Linked DNA regions of Streptomyces venezuelae. The protein of the gene in region 1 interacts with the protein of each later gene in a pairwise test. Links are inferred from orthologs where the notes say so. Each region holds a gene or a part of one and is shown on either strand. Other genes may lie near its edges. The genes, in order: DEJ46_RS03445 and DEJ46_RS29015.

What was found.
Region 2: the proteins of DEJ46_RS03445 (region 1) and DEJ46_RS29015 interact in binary tests that used the Bacillus subtilis proteins (3 or more experiments, as listed by UniProt). The link is inferred for Streptomyces venezuelae from one-to-one orthologs.

Annotation. Positions count from the first base shown.
Region 1 is NZ_CP029194.1:760,208-766,285, reverse strand. Bases 1,140-4,075 are described here. They hold DEJ46_RS03445 (MMPL family transporter), read right to left. Parts: upstream 3,706-4,075; coding sequence 1,573-3,705; downstream 1,140-1,572. Other genes in these bases: DEJ46_RS03440 (MarR family winged helix-turn-helix transcriptional regulator), read right to left, coding at 3,841-4,075; DEJ46_RS03450 (fasciclin domain-containing protein), read left to right, coding at 1,140-1,580. Outside these bases: DEJ46_RS03460 (anti-sigma factor domain-containing protein), read right to left, coding at 1-148; DEJ46_RS03455 (sigma-70 family RNA polymerase sigma factor), read right to left, coding at 145-729; more of DEJ46_RS03450, read left to right, coding at 951-1,139; more of DEJ46_RS03440, read right to left, coding at 4,076-4,335; DEJ46_RS03435 (molybdopterin-dependent oxidoreductase), read left to right, coding at 4,457-6,040.
Region 2 is NZ_CP029194.1:6,338,331-6,345,230, reverse strand. Bases 1,486-5,243 are described here. They hold DEJ46_RS29015 (efflux RND transporter permease subunit), read right to left. Parts: upstream 4,860-5,243; coding sequence 1,686-4,859; downstream 1,486-1,685. Other genes in these bases: DEJ46_RS29010 (response regulator), read right to left, coding at 5,040-5,243; nadA (quinolinate synthase NadA), read left to right, coding at 1,486-1,611. In the rest of the region: DEJ46_RS29030 (HesB/IscA family protein), read right to left, coding at 1-193; more of nadA, read left to right, coding at 430-1,485; more of DEJ46_RS29010, read right to left, coding at 5,244-5,726; DEJ46_RS29005 (sensor histidine kinase), read right to left, coding at 5,723-6,900. UniProt on the Bacillus subtilis protein: Required for self-resistance to surfactin, an antimicrobial lipopeptide surfactant produced by B.subtilis. Also required for swarming motility.

The DNA.
Region 1 (6,078 bases):
GCCGGACCACGGTCTCGGAGAACTCCCGGACCTCCTGGGCGCACGAGGAGCACTCCGCCAGGTGGCGCCGGACGGCCGCGTGCTCCTCGGAGTCCAGAGCGCCGAGCGCGTACGCGCCGGTCAGCATGTGCGGATCGACGGCGTTCACGCGCCCACCCCCAGGCAGTCCCGGAGCCGGACGAGACCGTCACGCATCCGCGCCTTGACGGTGCCCAGCGGTACGGCCAGCAGTTCCGCGACCTCGCGATAGGTGAGGCCCCGGTAGTACGCGAGGGTCACCGACTGGCGCTGCAGCTCGGTGAGACCACGCAGACAGCGCCGGACCTGCTCCCGCTCCAGCCTGCCCTCCACCTGCTCGACCACCTCGTCGTAGGCGGCCGTGTGCTCCAGGAGCGCCACCCGCTTCTCACGGTTCGACGCCGCCTGCTCCGAGCGCACCCGGTCGACGGCCCTGCGGTGCGCGAGCGTCAGGACCCACGTCATCACCGACCCCCGCGCCGGCTGGTAGCGGGCCGCGGACCGCCACACCTCGACCAGCACCTCCTGGGCGACCTCCTCCGACTGCGCCGCGTCGCGCAGCACGGTACGGACGAGCCCCAGCACCGGCCCGGACACGGCCTCGAAGACGGCGGTGAAAGCCTCCTGGTCGCCGAGCGCCACGCGCCCCATCAGCTCGGGAAGGTCCGGAGCCGCCGGCCGGACACTGCCGATCCACACGTTCTCTGTCACCGGCGGTTTCCTCCAGGAATCACTTGGCTACGTGAAGGATTCGGAGCCGACGGCCCGGCGGACGGGCCGCGTGGCGGAAATCCGTGCGCGGCTCCGCCGCCGAGGCGGGTCGGTCGATCCTCATCACTCCTTCGGGTGTACGGAGGCATCCGGATGCGGCCGCGCGCCGAATGGCCTGTGTGGGTCACCGACCGGTGGACCCCGGAGCCTCAGGAGTGAGCATGAACACCCAGACCTGCCGCCGTGCCGCCATCGCCGTGACCGCCGCCGTGCTGTTGCCGCTGGGTCTGACCGCCTGTTCGGCCGGTGCGGCGAGCGACGGGGCGGCGGCTCCGGCAGCCGCCTCGTCCGGGCCGGGCGCCGTCGGCACGACGGCCGGCGACCCCTTCGGCCCCGGGTGCGCCTCGGTGCCCGAGGAGGGTGCCGGCTCCTTCGACGGGATGGCGAAGGAACCGGTGGCGACCGCCGCGTCGAACAACCCCGAACTGTCCACGCTGGTCGCGGCCGTCAAGCAGGCGGGTCTCGTCGACACGCTGAACAACGCGAAGGACATCACGGTGTTCGCGCCGACCGACGCCGCATTCGCCAAGATCCCGAAGGCCGACCTGGACAAGGTCCTCGCCGACAAGGCGATGCTGAAGGACATCCTCACGTATCACGTCGTGGGCCGGAAGCTGACCCCGCAGCAGCTCGAGAACGGCTCCTTCGAGACCCTCCAGACGGGCACGCTGACCACCGAGGGCTCCGGCGAGTCCTTCACGGTCGACGACTCCGCGAAGGTGGTCTGCGGCAACGTCCCCACCGCCAACGGCACGGTCTACGTCGTCGACACCGTGCTGATGCCTAAGTAGGCCCGGCACCCTCCCGAGCCGTACCGGTGTTCTCCGGACCCGTCGCGCGCCGGCTGAGCTCGCCCGGCCACCACGCGACGGGGCCGAGGTCCCGGACGAGGGCCGGCACGAGCAGCGAGCGGACGACGAGGGTGTCCAGGAGCACGCCGAACGCGACGATGAAGGCGATCTGCGCCAGGAAGGCGAGCGGGATGACGCCCAGGGCCGCGAAGGTGGCGGCCAGGACGACACCGGCGGAGGTGATGACCCCGCCGGTGGCGGTCAGACCGCGCAGGACGCCCTCCCGGACCCCGTGCCGCAGCGACTCCTCACGGACCCGGGACATCAGGAAGATGTTGTAGTCCACGCCGAGCGCGACCAGGAACACGAACCCGTAGAGCGGCACCGAGGAGTCCGTACCGGTGAATCCGAAGACGTACCGGAAGACCAGGGCCGAGACCCCGAGCGTCGCGAGGAAGTTCAGGGCGACCGTGGCGACGAGCAGCAGCGGCATCAGCAGGGAGCGGAGGAGGCCGACGAGGATGGTCAGGATGACGGCGAGCACCACCGGAACGATCAGCGTCCGGTCGCGTTCGGCGGTCCGTCGGGTGTCGTAGCGCTGTGCCGTGTAGCCGCCGACCAGGGCGTCGGCCTGCGGCACGGCGTGCACGGCCGAGCGGAGCCGGGCGACGGTCGCCGCGGCGGCCTCGCTGTCCGCCGCGTCGGACAGGGTCACGTCGATCCGGACCCGTCCGTCGACGACCAGCGGCGCACCGGCGCCGGGCCGGCCCGAGGCGGTCACGGCGTCGGCCGAGTCCACTCCCTCGACGTTCTCGGCAGCCGCCGTCACCTCGGCGAGCGAGCCGGCCCCGGCGATCACGATCGCCGGGTTGCCCGCCCCGCCCGGGAAGTGCCGGCCGAGCGTCTCCTGCGCGGCCACGGAAGGGGCGTCGTTCACGAAGATCTCGTCGAGCGGAACCCCCTTGGACTCCAGGACCGGGGCGAAGGCGGCGCAGGCGAGCAGTCCGGCGAGCGTCGCCGCCCAGACCTTGCGCGGGGCCCGGTCCACCAGGGCGGCGACCCGCCGCCAGATGCCGGTGCCGCCGCCCTCGGCGTCGGCCGGGCGGGGCTTGGCCGGCCAGTACGCGGCGCGGCCGAGCAGGACCAGGACGGCGGGCAGGAAGGTCAGGGTGCTCAGGACCGCGCAGACGATGCCGATGGCGCCGACGGGTCCGAGGGCCCGGTTGTTCGTCAGATCGCTGAACAGCAGCGCGAGCAGGCCGAGCGCCACGGTGGCCGCGCTGGCCGTGATCGGCCCGGCAGACCGGCGCAGCGCCGCACGCATGGCGGGGAAGCGGTCGTCCTCGTGGCGGGCGAGCTCCTCGCGGTAGCGGGCGGCGAGGAGGAGGGCGTAGTCGGTGGCGGCGCCGATCACCAGGATGGACAGGATGCCCTGGACCTGACCGTCGACCCGGACGATGCCGTGGTCGGCGAGGACGTAGACGACGGCGCAGGCCAGGGCGAGGGAGAGCACCGCGCCGACGATGATGACCAGGGGCAGCAGCACGCTGCGGTACACGAGCAGCAGGATGAGCAGCACCGTCACCAGGGCGACCGCGAGCAGCAGCCCGTCGATGCCGGCGAAGGCGTCCGACAGGTCGGCCTGGGTGGCGGCGGGACCGGCCAATTGCACGGTGGTCCCGGGTACCGCGGAGGCGGCCTCGTCGATCGCTTCGAGCGTGGGCGCCAGCTCCTCGCCGAGGTCGGGACGGAGCTGGACGACTCCGCGCAGCGCCTCGCCGTCCTCGGAGGGCAGGGCCGGGGACGGGGAGCCGACGATCCCGGGCCGACCGGTGAGCGTGGCCAGCGCGCCGGTGGCGGCGGTCTGCGCCTCCGGACCGAGCTGCCCGCCGGCGGGCGCGGTCCAGACGACCAGCGCGGGGAGCGTCTCCTCCTGGCGGAAGGCCCGCTGGGCCTCGATCACCCGGGTGGATTCGGCGCTGCGCGGGAGGAAGGCGGCCTGGTCGTTGGTGGCCACCTCGCCGAGCTTCCCCGCGTAGGGGCCGAGGCCGCCGCCGACGGCGAGCCAGAGGACGAGCAGGACGAGGGGCAGCAGACGGGCGGCCCATCGCATGGGGCGGGTCATGCGGACTCCAGGGAGGGGTCTCTCGGTACGGAACCAGTATCTCAAGGAGAAAGAATCTCAATGATTGAGAGAGATTGAATCATGGGGAACCGCACGAAGGGGCACGGGGTGGCGAGAGGCTGCGCGACGGCCCGGTCAGCGGCGTGGGACGCGCAGGTCGCCGAGTTCCTCGTTGAGCGCTTCCAGGAAACGCACGGCCGCGGCGAGCTCCTCGGCGTCGAACCGCAGCCGGGCCCGCTCCGCCGCCTGCGCCAGCGGCATGAAGTAGCTGCGTGCGGCGGCCTTCGCACCGTCCACGTAGTGCACGTGGACGACCCTGCGATCGGCGCTCTCCCGGGAGCGCCGGATGTGCCCGGCCCGTTCGAGCCGGTCGAGACAGGCCGTGACCGCTCCCGAGGTCAACCCCAGGTGCTCCCTCAGACGGCCCGGTGTCAGCGGCTCAGGGCTGTCCAGGACGACCGAGAGCGCCTGCACGTCCGTGGGATGCAGTCCCTGCGCGGCCGCGAAACCGTGCACCAGCCGGTTGATCTCGCCGTTCGTGCGCCGCAGCGCCCGGGCGAAACTCTGCGCGTCACCCGGCGCGCCCCCGGGCGCGGTTCCACCGGTCTCGGAATCCTCTGTACTGGCCACATGATCAGCCTATAGAAGCCGGCCTGCGCGGCCGGTCCATGGGTGGCGCCGGCACCGCACCGCCGTCCTCCTTCCAGGTGAATCGGCCCGTCCGGAGCGCCTTCGATGCCGAATGGGGAACATGACCCTCTCCGAGTCACCACGTGAGCCGACCCGCACGGACCGGCTCCTGGCCGCCGTCGGCGGCCTGCTCGCCGGATACGTCTCGCTGGCCGTCGCGGACATCGTCGCCCACTGGGTACGGCCCGAGGCGAGCCCCGTCCCCGCCGTCGGCGGCGCCGTCGTCGACCACACCCCGGCGGCCGTCAAGGAGTGGGCGATCCGCGAGTTCGGCGAGGCCGACAAGGCCGTCCTCCAGCTCGGCATCCTGGTCATCCTCGGGATCCTCGCCATCGGGATCGGGCTCCTCGCCCTGCGCCACCGCCTGCTCGGCTCGGCGGCGGTCGGCGCCTTCGGCGTCCTCGGGGCCCTGGCCGCCGTCACCCGCCCCGACTCGGACTCCGCCCTCGACGCCGTGCCCTCGCTCGTGGGGGCCGTGGCGGGCGCGATCCTGCTCTTCGGCCTGATCGGCCTCCTCTTCGCCCGGAGAGCCCGCACGGGAATCGGGGGCGCCCGCGCCGACCGCCGGAACTTCCTGGTCGTGGCCGCGTCCGCCGGCCTCGCGGCGACCGGCGCCGCCGCCGTCGCCAGGGCGATCGGCAGCCCCGCCGAGGAGAACGCCGCCGCATCCCGCGCGGCCCTGAGGCTGCCGGAGCCCGCGTCCCCCGCCCCGCCCGTACCCTCCGGAGCCCAGCTCCGCGTCCCCGGCATCAGCCCCTTCGTCACACCCAACCGCGACTTCTACCGGGTCGACACGGCGCTCGTCGTGCCCCGGGTCGACGCCGACCGCTGGCGGCTGCGCGTCCACGGCAGCGGCGTACGCGAGGAACTCACCCTCACACTGCGGCAGCTGATGACCCGGCGGATCGTGGAGCGGGACATCACCCTGGCCTGCGTCTCCAACGAGGTCGGCGGTCCGTACGTCGGCAACGCCCGCTGGCTCGGCGTCTCCCTCGCCGACCTGCTCCGCGAGGCCGGCGTCCGGCCGCCGTCCGAAGGCGGTCCCGCCGACCAGCTCGTCGCCCGCTCCGTCGACGGCATGACCATCGGCACCCCCGTCGAGGCCGTCATGGACGGCCGAGACTCCCTCCTCGCCTTCGGGATGAACGGCGAACCCCTGCCCTTCACCCACGGCTTCCCCGTCCGCATGCTCGTCCCCGGCCTGTACGGATACGTCTCCGCCTGCAAATGGATCACCTCGATCGAGCTCACCACCTTCGACGCCTACGACGCCTACTGGGTCCCGCGCGGCTGGGCCGCCCAGGCACCCGTCAAGACCCAGTCCCGCATCGACACCCCGCGCCCCCTCGCCCGCCCCGCCGCCGGCACCGTCATGATCGCCGGGGTCGCCTGGGCCCAGCACCGGGGCATCCGCCGGGTCGAGGTACGGATCGACGAAGGCCCCTGGCGCGACGCCCGGCTCGCCGCCGAGGACAGCCCCGACACCTGGCGCCAGTGGACGTACCCCTGGGAGGCCACCCCCGGCCGCCACACCCTCACCGTCCGGGCCACCGACGGCACCGGCGTCACCCAGCCGGAAGAGCGCACCGGCACCATGCCCGACGGGGCACAGGGATGGCACTCGGTGGACGTGACGGTGAAGTGACCGGGGAACCACGGGGGATGACGGGGGATGACCGGGAA
Region 2 (6,900 bases), 5.6 Mb from region 1 along the record:
CATCGCCGTCGAGCGAACGCTCGTCGAAGAACAGCTGGTAACGCAGGCCGGAGCAGCCACCGGGCTGTACGGCGACGCGCAGGGCCAGGTCCTCGCGGCCTTCCTGGTCGAGGAGGGCCTTGACCTTGGCCGCGGCGGCGTCGGACAGGAGGATGCCGTCGCTGACAGTGGTCTTCTCGTCCGATACGGACATCTGCTTCTCTCCCGGTGTGTACGGAGACTGCTTGCCGACGGTTGCAACCGGCGGTGTCCCGGATTCATTCCGGGCCGAGCGGGTCTTTCTCCTTTCATGCTCGCACACCCTGTCCGCGAGTGCGGACGGCGAATTCGTCACATCGACACTATGGACATCGTCAACGTGACGTGAAGCGGTTATGATAGATAGCGTCATTTCGACGAAAAGGCTTGTCCCGAAGACCCGAAGAAAGGGTGCGTGTCGTGACCACCGCCCAGCCCCTGGATGTCCAGCCGACGCCGCTCGCCCTGCTCCTGCTCGGCCGTGAGGCCGACCCGAAGAGCGAGCGCGGCGTGGAGTGCCCGGGCGACCTGCCGTCGCCCTCCGACCCGGACCTCGTGGAGCGCGCCCGCGCTGCCAAGGAGAAGCTCGGGGACAAGGTCTTCGTGCTCGGCCACCACTACCAGCGTGACGAGGTGATCCAGTTCGCCGACGTCACCGGCGACTCGTTCAAGCTCGCGCGCGACGCCGCAGCCAAGCCGGAGGCCGAGTACATCGTCTTCTGCGGTGTGCACTTCATGGCCGAGTCGGCCGACATCCTCACCACCGACGACCAGAAGGTCGTTCTGCCGGACCTGGCGGCCGGCTGCTCGATGGCCGACATGGCCACCGCCGAGCAGGTCGCCGAGTGCTGGGACGTGCTGACCGAGGCCGGCGTGGCCGAGCAGGTCGTGCCCGTCTCGTACATGAACTCCTCGGCCGACATCAAGGCCTTCACCGGCAAGCACGGGGGCACGATCTGCACCTCGTCGAACGCCAAGCGCGCCTTGGACTGGGCCTTCGAGCAGGGCGAGAAGGTTCTTTTCCTGCCGGACCAGCACCTGGGCCGCAACACCGCCGTCCGCGACATGGGCATGTCCCTGGACGACTGCGTGCTCTACAACCCGCACAAGCCCAACGGCGGGCTCACCGTCGAGGAGCTGCGCAGCGCCAAGATGATCCTGTGGCGCGGGCACTGCTCGGTGCACGGCCGCTTCTCGCTGGACTCGGTCAACGACGTCCGCGAGCGCATCCCGGGCGTGAACGTGCTGGTCCACCCGGAGTGCAAGCACGAGGTCGTCGCCGCCGCGGACTACGTGGGCTCGACCGAGTACATCATCAACACCCTGGACGCGGCCCCGGCCGGCTCGAAGTGGGCGATCGGCACCGAGCTGAACCTGGTCCGCCGTGTCGCCAACGCGCACCCGGACAAGGAGATCGTCTTCCTCGACAAGACGGTCTGCTTCTGCTCGACCATGAACCGCATCGACCTGCCGCACCTGGTGTGGACCCTGGAGTCGCTGGCCGAGGGCAACCTCGTCAACCAGATCCAGGTCGACAAGGAGACGGAGAGCTTCGCCAAGCTCGCCCTGGAGCGGATGCTGGCGCTGCCGTAACGGTTCTCCGGTACGTACGCCGAAGGGGCGCCCCGCGAACTCGCGGGGCGCCCCTTCCGTCCGTCACCCGGTGATCAGTCGAGGATGTCCAGCAGGGTGGCGTCCACCGGGGTCACGTCCCCCTGGTCCGGGATCTCCGTCTTCTCGCCCTTCCTGGCCGCCTTGGTCGCCTTCTCGCCCTTCTTCGCCGCCTTCTTCTTCGCGCGGCGCTCCTTGCGGAGCTCCACCATCGCGTAGAGCGTCGGGACGAGAAGCAGGGTCAGCAGCGTCGAGGTGACCAGGCCGCCGATCACGACCACGGCGAGCGGCTGGGCGATGAAGCCGCCCTCGCCGGTGATGCCGAGGGCCATCGGCAGCAGGGCGAAGATCGTCGCCAGGGCGGTCATGAGGATCGGGCGGAGCCGGTGCCGGCCACCCTCGATCACCGCTTCGACGACGCCGAGGCCCTGGGCCCGGTACTGGTTGATCAGGTCGATCAGGACGATCGCGTTGGTCACGACGATGCCGATGAGCATCAGCATGCCGATCATCGCCGGAACGCCCATCGCGGTGTCGGTGACCACGAGCAGACCGATCGCGCCGGTCGCCGCGAAGGGGATCGAGACCAGCAGGATCAGCGGCTGGATCAGCGACCGGAAGGTCGCCACGAGCAGCATGAAGACGATCGCGACGGCCGCGAGCATCGCCAGGAACAGGTTGAGGAAGGCCTCGGACTGGTCCTCGGAGACACCGCCGATGCTGACGCCGGCGCCCTCGGGCAGGTCCAGCGCGTCGATCTTCGACTGGAGCGAGGCGCTGACCGCGCCGGTGTTGTCACCGGTCGGCTTGGCCGTGACCGTCGCCGCGCGGGCGCCGTCGATCCGGGTCATGGAGACCGGGCCGGGGACCAGCTCGACGGTGGCGATGTCGCCCAGCTTCACCGGGCCGAGCGGCAGGGCCTTGAGCTCGGCGAGGGTGGTGGCGGGCTTCGCCGAGGTGATGAGGACGTCCCGCTCGCTGTCGTCGAGGATCGCCTTGGCGGCCGGGGTGCCCCGGACGGCCTGGGCGACCACCATGCCCAGCGTGCCGGTGTCGAAGCCCGCGTCGGCCGCCTTGGCGTTGGCCTTGACGGAGATGCGCGGGACGGACTGCGAGAGGTCGCTCTGGACGTCGGTGACGTCCTTCATCCCGGCGATCGCCGTGCGGACCTGCTCGGAGGCCTGCTCCAGGACCTTCGCGTCGGCGGCCTTGACGACCACGCTCAGGTCCTGGCTGCCGAAGCCGTCGCCGGCCGCGATGGTGGTGTCGCCGATGCCGTCGAGGCCCGCGAGCGCCTTCTCGACGGAGTCGCGGACCTTCTCGTAGGCGTCCGAGCTCTCCAGGCTGACCTTGTACGAGGCCTGGTTGGAGCCGGTGCCGCCGCCGAAGGCCGCCATGAAGCCGGAGGAACCGACGGTGACCTGGTAGTCCTTGACGCCCTCGGTCTCCGCGAGGACCTTCTCGACCTTCTTCGCGGCCTCGTCGGAGGCGCTCAGGCTGGTGCCGGGCGCCAGCTCCTGGCGGATGCTGAGCACCTCCTGCTCGCCCGGGTCGAAGAAGTTCGTCTTCAGGAGGCCGCCCATGCCGAAGGTGAGGACCAGGACGACGAGGGCGATGGCCACGCTGGTGAGCCTGCGCCGGGTCGCGAAGCGCAGGACCGGCACGTACGCGCGCTGGAGCCGGCTCTTCTCCTCCTTCTCCTCGGCCAGTCGACGGGCCTCCTCCGGGTCCTCCGACGTGCCCTTGGGGGCGCGCAGGAACCAGTACGAGAGGACCGGGACCACGGTCAGGGAGACGAGCAGCGAGGCGAGCAGGGCCGCCGTCACCGTCAGCGAGAAGGAGCCGAACAGCTCGCCGACCATGCCCCCGACCAGGCCGATCGGCAGGAAGACGGCGACGGTGGTGAGGGTCGAGGAGGTGACGGCGCCGGCCACCTCGCGGACCGCGGTGACGATCGCGGCCTGGCGCTCCTCGCCGTAGCCCAGGTGGCGCTTGATGTTCTCCAGGACCACGATCGAGTCGTCGACGACCCGGCCGATGGCGATGGTGAGCGCGCCGAGGGTCAGCATGTTGAGCGAGAGGTCGCGGGTCCACAGCACGATCAGGGCCAGGACGACCGACAGCGGGATGGAGACCGCGGTGACCAGGGTCGAGCGGATCGACGTCAGGAAGACCAGGATCACCAGGACGGCCATGACGAGGCCGAGCGCGCCCTCCGTGGTCAGGCCGGAGATCGCCTTGGCGACGGCCGGGCCCTGATCGGAGACGACGGTCAGCTCGGCGCCCGCGCCGAGGTCGCGGCGCAGCTCGGGCAGCTTCTCCTCGACGGCGTCGGAGATGGCGACGGCGCTGCCGTCCTTGTCCATGGTGGCCATGACGGCGAGGCTGGGCTTGCCGTTCGTGCGGGTGAGGGAGACGCGCTGGGACTCCTCCTGGCGGACGGTGGCGACGTCGCCGAGGCGGACCGCCTTGCCCTTGCCGGGGGTGGCCGACGGGATGCGCAGGTCCTCGATCTGCCGCAGGGAGGTGTAGCCGCCGCCGACCTGGATCGTGCGGCTCTTGCCGGCCTCGGAGAAGGAGCCGGCCGGCATCGTGGCGCCGCCGGAGCGGAGCACCTCGGCGAGCTTCATGGTGCTGAGGCCGGCCGCGGCGAGCTTGCGCTCGTCCGGGGTGACCGAGACCTGGAGGTCCTGGACGCCGTCGATCGAGACCTGGCCGACGCCCTCGATGTCCTCCAGGGCGGGGACGACGGTCTTCTGCAGCTGGTCGGCGAGAGCCTGCGGGTCCTTGTCCGAGGAGGCGGCGAGGACGACGGTCGGCATGTCGTCCGTCGAGCCGGCGACGACCTGCGGGTCGACGGAGTCGGGCAGCTGGGCGCGGGCGCGGTTCACCGCCTGCTGGACGTCGGCGACGAGCTGCTTGGTCGACTCGTCGCCGTAGTCGAAGGACGCCATGATGACGGCGCTGCCCTCGGAGGCGGTGGAGGTGACCGACTTCAGACCGTCGACGGCCTTGAGACTGTTCTCCAGCGGCTCGACGACCTGCTTCTCGACCACATCGGGAGAGGCGCCCTGGTACGGGGCGAGGACCGAGACCATGGGGAGCTCGATCGAGGGCAGCAACTGCTGCTTCAGCTGCGGTATCGCGATCGCCCCGAACACGATCGCGACGATGGACATCAGCCCGATCAGGGCCCGTTGCGCGAGGCTGAATCTGGACAGCCAGGACATGGGGTCTCTCTTCTGTGGCGTACTCGTCGGCAGGCGGGAGCAGCCAAGACCCCGGCCGTCAACCGCCGGAGGTGCCCTCCCCGCCTATACGATCTGCCATCCCCCGCCGGAAGTCCTCGGCCCCCGGGTCCACATCCTTGTCCCGCGCATACCGCGTCTGGAGTACGCCGGGGCCTTCGGTCACTCCACCCTCGGACGTACCAGTCCCGATTCGTACGCCGTGACGACCAGCTGGGCGCGGTCGCGGGCGCCGAGCTTGGCCATGGTCCGGTTGACATGCGTCTTCACGGTGAGCGGGCTGACGTCGAGCCGCTCGGCGATCTCGTCGTTGGAGAGGCCGCCGCCGACGAGGACGAGGACCTCGCGCTCGCGGGCGGTGAGCGCGGCGAGCCGCTCGGAGTAGGGCCGGTCGCCCTCGGCGGGTTCGAGCCCGCCGCCCTGGGCGAGGAAGGTGGCGATGAGGCCCTTGGTCGCGGCCGGGGAGAGCAGCGCCTCGCCGGCGTGGGCGATCCGGATCGCGCCGAGCAGCTCCTCCGGTTCGGCGCCCTTGCCGAGGAAGCCGGAGGCCCCGGCGCGCAGGGACTGCACGACGTACTCGTCGACCTCGAAGGTGGTGAGCATGACGATGCGTACGGCCGACAGCTCGGGGTCCGCGGTGATCGCGCGGGTCGCGGCGAGGCCGTCCGTGCCGGGCATCCGGATGTCCATGAGGACGACGTCCGGCCGCTCGGCGCGGGCCAGGTCGACGGCCTGGGCGCCGTCGGCGGCCTCGCCGACCACCTCCATGTCCGGTTCGGAGTCGACCAGGACCTTGAAGGCGCTGCGGAGCAGGGCCTGGTCGTCGGCGAGCAGTACCCGGATCGTCATGCGTCCTCCCCCGTACGGGTCGTCACGGGCAGTATCGCCTGGACGCGGAAGCCGCCGCCGTAGCGGGGTGCGGCGGTCAGGGTGCCGCCGAGGGCGCTGACCCGCTCGCGCATGCCGAGGAGGCCGTGGCCACCGGAGTCGGCGGGGACGCCGGGCTGCGGGGTGCCGTTGTCGAGGACGGTGATCTCGACCGTACGGCCCACCCTGACGACGCTCACCTCCGCCTCGGCGTCCGGTCCCGCGTGCTTGCGGACGTTGGTGAGGGCCTCCTGCACGATCCGGTACGCGGCCAGGTCGACCGTCGCGGGCAGCGCCCCGTCGCCGTCCGCGCGTGCCAGGGCGACCGGAAGGCCGGCCTTGCGGAAGCTGTCGAGGAGCCCGTCGAGGACGGCGAGGCCGGGGGCGGGCTCGGTGGGCGCCTCGGGGTCGCCGGACTGGCGCAGCAGCCCGACGGTGGCGCGGAGCTCGTCGAGGGCGGAGCGGCTGGCCTCGCGGACGTGTGCGAGGGCCTCCTTGGCCTGGTCGGGGCGCTTGTCCATGACGTGGGCGGCGACCCCGGCCTGGACGTTGACCAGGGCGATGTGGTGGGCGACGACGTCGTGGAGGTCGCGGGCGATGCGCAGCCGCTCCTCGGCGACCCGACGGCCCGCCTCCTCCTCGCGGGTGCGTTCGGCCCGCTCGGCCCGCTCGCGGATCGCGTCGACGAAGGCGCGACGGCTGCGGACGGCGTCCCCGGCCGCGGCGGCCATGCCGGTCCAGGCGAAGACGCCGAGGTTCTCCTGCGCGTACCAGCTGGTCGGGCCGAAGATCATGGCGGCGGCGGTGAGGAGCGCCATCGTGACGAGCCCGACGCGCCAGGTGGTGTGGCGGTCGGTGCGGGCGGCGACCGTGTAGAGCGCGACGACGGCGCTCATCGCGATCGGGGCGGGACGGACGTCGTCGACCAGCTCCACGAAGCAGATCGTGACCGTGAAGCAGAGCACCGCGAAGGGGCGCCGGCGGCGCAGCACCAGCGCGGCGGCCCCGATGGCCATGATCAGCACGCTTCCCGCGTCGGGGGCGCGGTCACCGAAGGTCGGCCCCTCCGGGCTGCCGTGCGGGTCGGTGAAAGAGGCGGCGATCATGCAGACGAGCGTGCCGGCGGCGATGGTCGCGTCGAAGGCGAGCGGGTGGG